2 regions of the Affinundibacterium danionis genome follow, and region 2 is predicted to be linked to the other one. Evidence: riboswitches for the same ligand, from Rfam matches in the RefSeq annotation. Region 2 holds a riboswitch; the other holds the start of a gene.
The links. Region 2 has a riboswitch for cobalamin ahead of ACFFJH_RS16905 (TonB-dependent receptor domain-containing protein). Riboswitches for the same ligand answer to the same signal wherever they lie in the genome.

Region 1 (3,158 bases), on a different contig from region 2:
CTTTGGTGTCAAAAATTGATGATCTGAGTGGTGGTTTTTCGTATTGGCTTATGTGGGACTTTAGCGGTTTGGTGACCACAATATTTACTTTGAAAACACATTTGATGACTAATAGTTTTTCTTTGGGAGCCAGTAGTTTTGATCCAGCTATTACGCCGATTACTTTGCCAGCGATGATGTGGACCACGGATATGATTCTGACGCGCCTTGGGAGTGCTGTGATTGCTTTGAGTGTTGTTGGTTTAGCGATCCCTTTGTTTCACCGCTTCTCACCTGATAAAGTGAAAGCATCACATGCAAAAAAACGTCGTTCTCCCTTAGAGATGTTGAATGTCTGGAGTCGTCCTTTGGCCAAGCAGGTGCATCCATTATTTTTATGGTCGGCTAAAGCTTCCGGAATGTTGGGGCAGGTCATGAGCGAGGTGGCTTTGAGCTTGGTCAGTGCACCGTTTTCTATTTTGGTGCTGATTTTGGTCATCAGTATCTCTGCGTTGATTAACTTATCTGCTTTGCCCGGTTTGGGTTTGTTTGCGGTGGCCTATTGGGGCGTGATGATGAGTGATGTCAGCACCCGCGATTATCAATCTGCGATGGAGTCGATGACGGCAGCGGGGCGTGGTGGTGCTGATTGGCGTTACATTAGACATTTTATGGCGAGCGTTACTTTGGGCTTAATGTTCGTGGGAGTGATCATATTTCGTTTAAGTTTTATTTCTCCGGTGCAGGCATTGGCTTTATTCGTCGGCATTTTGAGTATGAGTGCCGCCGCCAATTTTTTAGGAAAAACTTCTAATACGCCTAAAACCTTTATGTCTTTGTATCTGTTCACTTTATATTTGTCGACGCAAGCACCTAAAGTGCCAGTAATCGATATTTTTGGACTAAATGCTGCAGCCACTATGACGAATATTCTGCAGCAATTTGGCGTCGCTTTAGTCGTTGGTGTCGCAGGATTGTTTTATCACCGTTGGAAACTCTCGTAAAAATGAAACTTTGTTGGCGCAAGGGCGAAGTGGAGGAGAGTCGAGCAGAGTAGGGCATAGTGAAGTAAATATCGTAAAATGCAATTAATTTTAATGTTATAAGAACATTGTCTAAAAAGGTCGATGTTTGCTCACTATGTTTGAACTTCGTAAAACACCTAGAATTAATGTGACTTGGCGCGGCACAATCAACATGGACAATGCAAAACTTGTGCCTATAAAAATTATTAATGTCGGTAGCAGTGGTTTTTTGTTTTTGTGCCCTAAAGCTTTAATGGCCGATCGGGAGTATTCCTTAAGTGTGGAAATTCCAAACATCGATAAATCCTCGAGCATGCAGTATCAGGTGGACTGTGTTGTGGTACTAACGCACAGCGTCTTGAGTGGGGAACAATTCAGAATAGGTGTGAAATTCGTGAGCATCTCTAGTATGCACCGTGATTTAATCAATGCCTGGGTGTCCTTGGCCAGTAAGTTTGATCCTGATTAAGATTCTAGAGTCAAGTAAGTAATCTATCCGCCAGCTGATAGCCAGTTGAAAGCCAGCAGATGCAGGCTTTTCCTTGTCCCTATCCCGTATAAACGTTAAAATGGCCATGTTTTGGTGCTCGCGGACATAATCATGTCGGCGGTTAAACGGGAAACACCATGCAATTGCATACGTGTGCTGCCCCCGCAACGGTGTACAAACGTCTGATCTTAATTGAGATCATGTAGCTATCTTGTTAATCACTGTGCTTTGCATGGGAAGGTGTGATGGTGAGGTTTGTCAGCCCGGATACCGGCCAAGACAAGTGAAGTATGACGAACGGGAAGGTTCGGCTATGAATTCTTGGCATTGGTTTTCAAACAAAGCACGTAGTTAATATCAAGCAGACTGAGTGCAAGCTCAGCTTCCACCACTTTCCATACTTTGTATTCAAGCAGCCAACGGGGACGTCGGCAGCTTGCAACTAGCTTGGGCAATGAGCAAGCATCTCACGCCCGACTTATTTTTTTGAATTTATCATGATCCAACAATCCAAACCCCTTGTGCTCAGCCTCGCTGTGGCATCTTGCTTCATTTCCGCCCCGACTTTTGCAGGTGCTGACAATAGTAGTGATAATGCGGTAGCAGACGTATTGATTACTGCCACACGTCAAGTACAGGCTGCCAAAGATGTGCTGGCCGATAACGTCGTGATCAACGCAGAACAAATCATGAAATCCGGTGCGACCAGTATCGTCGATTTGTTGCAACAACAGCGTGGTATTGAAATTTCTCGTACTGGCGGTGCCGGCTCCGTGTCATCTATCTTTATCCGCGGCGCTGCTAACGCGCAAAGCGTGGTATTTGTGGATGGCGTGCGTATCGGCTCTTCCACTTTAGGCGGTGCGACTTGGAGCAGCATTCCTTTAAGTCAAATCGAACGTATCGAGATCGTCTATGGTCCTTTGTCCAGCTTGTATGGTGCGGATGCGATGGGTGGTGTAATTCAATTATTCACCAAAAAATCCGGCCCTAAGGCACGTACTAGTCTAAGTTTTGGTGTAGGTAGCGAAGGCTTGCGTAAATGGGAAGCGGGTGTTTTTGGTTCCTCAGAAAATGATTTTCAGTATGGATTTAATACTGCCAGAGAAAGCACTGACGGTTTCTCGGCATCCAAGCCAGGTGCAGGTACTTATACCTACAATCCAGACCGTGACGGTTATACGCAAAAAAGTTTCAATGGTAATTTGTCTTGGAAAATCGCGACAGATGTTAACGTCGGCGTGAACTTCGTTCAAAGCACCTTGGACGTGGATTTTGATGCAGGCTTAGGTTACCGAGATCGTGGTCAGCAAAAATTCGATAATATGGTGAGCTTCATTAGAACCAAGTTAGCGAGCAATTGGAATTCCAGTTTGCAATTTGCCCGTACGAATGATCGCGTATTTAGTGATGCATCCTATGGCAAGAGCCAGGCCGATACGAAGCAGAGCGGCTGGACTTGGCAGAACGATGTGAGCTTGGGCAAAGACGTTTTGCAATTTATCGTTGAAGATAGAAAAGAAGATGTGCGCACGGATACCAAGGGTCTTGGCGGCAAGCGTGATACTAGATCTTTTGCTGTCGCCTATGTTTTGAAATCCGATGCGCATCAAGCTAGCCTTAGTGCGCGTCAAGATGATAGTAGCCAATACGGCAAGCATAAT
Region 2 (3,158 bases):
TTAAAGTGACGAACAAGTTACGCCCAGGTGTCGAGTAAGTATTGGCCAATGCGTACTGCTTATCCAAAATATTATTTGCGCGCATCAGCACAGAAAGATTCTGCGTCAATGTCCACTTGGCACCTAAATTCAACAGCCCATAGCCACCTAATGTGTCTCGTCCGTTAAAGCTCAGATTATTATCTTCGCGTTCACTCGCTAATTTAAATTCACCAAACAAAGTGACTTCTTGCAATTGATGTTGAACGTTGAGATTCAGTGTATTGCGCGCGATACGTACCAAGCTTAAATTGTTCGGCTTAGTACGAGGATCTGCATAATCATAAGAAGCACTATATTGGGTCGCACCGATTTGCCATGCGGCACTCAAAGTAAGGCCACGCAAAGTCGCCAAAGCACTCCGCGCATTAGTCGATGGGTTGATAAAGCCCTGCACTTCATTTTGATACGCAATAGCAGAAAAAGACTGTGCGCCTTCCTGATATTTAACACCCAACTCATTGGAACGATTGCGTTGCGGCGTCAAAGCTGTATTGCCAAATCCGGGGTAATACAATTGATTAAAACTAGGTGCTTGAAAACTGGTACCAGCATTCCCGACTAAACGCCAAGCAGGTAGAAATTTATACGCACCTGACAATGACCAGTTATTGAACGAACCAAATTGAGAATTGTAATCATGACGAACAACCGCCAAGCCATCCCAATCGCCGCGTTGCAAGCCATAAGACAGCACAGCAGCATGCAAATCACGTTCTTTGACACTGTAATTAGTTGTGCTATCAACGCTTTCTTTGCGTTGCTCTAGCGTGAAGGACAATTGATCTTTGCCTAGACTCACATCATTTTGCCAACTCGCTTGTTGACGCTGTGTATTAAATTTTCCGGTACCCGCAAATGCGTGATCACTCATGCGGAAGTATTCAGTCACCGATTTGTCATCGCTTTGCGCCACAACAACCGTCGATTTCCATTGCGGTAACCACTGTGCCTGCCATTGCGCATTCACATTATTTAAGGTGGCGTGGCTCCAAGCATCGCTAGTTAGCTTAGTCAATTTCAGTGGATTGGGTGAAGGCAAAGAGTCGAACTGATAATCAGTCTTACTGTGCAAAACACTGACACTTAACTGATGCTCTTTCGAAATCTTGCTACTTAATTTTCCACTAAAGCTGGTGGATTTAAAACTATCTGCATCAGCATTAAAGCCAGAAGCATTCGGATTAACGATGACGGTAAATCCATCCGCACGCTCAGTCGCTGCAGCGAAGCTGTAAGCAAGGCTATCAACATTGCCGCTGATGGCCGCGTTCGCTTGTTTTTGCCCATCGCTTCCAGCACCGATACTAGCACTGATTTTTTGACGACTTTCCGCTTCACGGGTAATGATCTGTATCACACCGCCGACCGCATCTGGACCATACAAGGCCGAGGCGGCGCCGCGCAAAATCTCGATACGCTCTATGTGTTCTAAAGGAATATTTTCTATCGACGCACCGCCTGAAGTCGCAGAACCGATACGCACACCATCAATCAAAACGATCACTTGTGACGACGTTGCACCACGCAAAAAGAGACCTGTGGTAGAACGATAGCCACCGTTACGAGATATTTGTATCCCGGCTTGTTGACTCAACATATCAATCAAAGAGCTTTGCCCGGCCAGCTCTATCTGAGCGCGATCAATCACACTCACATCGGCAATTACATCACTCAATTTAGTCGGCGTGCGATTCGCAGTGATCACCACCGCAGGTAAAGAAGCATCCGTTGCTGTGGGCGTTTCAGCGCGGCTCTCTGGGCTAGCCAAAGTCAATAAGGACAATAAAGGAAAACTCGTTAACAAATGTAAACGGCGTGCTTGGGCAGGAGTAAATCGATTTTTCATAAGAAGCAAATAAGAAACAGAAATACCTCAAATTTTCTGGTCTCATTAAAATCGCTGCTCCAATCGGCACGCCACACTTAGTGCACAAATTAGTGCGACACTTAGTGCGATATTTAAGCAGTTCAGTCAACACTGATCGCGAAGTAAGCATATGAGCAAACCACGCACAATCACTTAGCTCTACACAGGCTCACCTGATCACAGCATCAAGCACCGCAACGATAATAATAAAGAAAATAGTTGATGTATTTCGACACGCTAGCACTACCATCCCCGACAGTGCATAAGCATAAATGCAGTACGCAAGCGCACTGCTACCTTGTTGGCCGGTATCCGGGCTGGCGGAAACTACCTTTGTCGCCTTCCCAACTACTTGTTCAAGGTAATCAGTGGCTGTGTGACAAAAGCGGAGCCTGAGAGGCTCGTCCGTTTGACCGTTGCGGGGGCAGCGCAGGTTGGTGTTTTTACTCAGTATTTACGTGATACATAAATCGAGAAATCGACCTCCTGCTTCCCGTTGAACTGCTGCATGTGAACCATGCAGCGAGCACCAACTCGATTATTTTACCAGTATCAATTGGTGCTTGTATATGAAAATTCTGCTTAGACAGATTTCCTTGACTCATGACAAGTGCTTGTTGCGAAAGACTATTTCGCTCTAATTAGCTAGCACCTGTAACGTAACGGTATGCTCATCAATAAGAAAAATAAGTGCCTAACACGCAATTAACAAACTCTTAAAAAACCCATAAATTCGCCAGATAAAAAAATGCCGCTCTATGCCGCTCTGATAGACAGAACGGCACATTCAAAACGCAGCGCTAACAAACAAAGTCAGAATTTAATACCTCAACGCCATTTTTCGGCACTCTTAGTATTTACCCTATTTAGAAATTACTGACTCAAGCGTTTCGCCAAGTCATACAAAAATTGCTGTCCTTCGTACAGTGATTTCACTGGCAAACGTTCATTTAAACCATGGGCATTGCTGCCTTCAGGATAATGAAAGATACCGCTCACGCCGTAAGTCCAAATGCCTGCATTATTCAGAAAGCGTCCATCGGTGCCGCCCGGAGACATAGTTGGTACAACCGGAATCCCTGGCCACATTTGGTTGGTCAAATCTGTCACCGCTTTCATTAATTCAGGATGCAACGGTTGTGCTGGTGATACGGTCGCGGTGCCTACTGGCGTGATTTTAATGTCAGCATCTGCCATCACCATTTGCAAGGTGGCTTGGGTTTGTTCTACGGTTTCGCCTGGCAAAATA

Region 1: another riboswitch for cobalamin. It lies ahead of ACFFJH_RS14330 (TonB-dependent receptor domain-containing protein); the one in region 2 lies ahead of ACFFJH_RS16905 (TonB-dependent receptor domain-containing protein).

Annotation. Positions count from the first base shown of each region.
Region 1 covers NZ_JBHLXJ010000015.1:229,182-232,339, reverse strand. Annotated here, with positions in the region: gene ACFFJH_RS14340 (hypothetical protein) at 1-983, shown strand, start outside; gene ACFFJH_RS14335 (PilZ domain-containing protein) at 1,120-1,473, shown strand; cobalamin riboswitch at 1,569-1,787, shown strand; gene ACFFJH_RS14330 (TonB-dependent receptor domain-containing protein) at 1,992-3,158, shown strand, end outside.
Region 2 covers NZ_JBHLXJ010000018.1:183,200-186,357, forward strand. Annotated here, with positions in the region: gene ACFFJH_RS16905 (TonB-dependent receptor domain-containing protein) at 1-1,888, opposite strand, end outside; cobalamin riboswitch at 2,196-2,458, opposite strand; gene ACFFJH_RS16910 (M20/M25/M40 family metallo-hydrolase) at 2,783-3,158, opposite strand, start outside.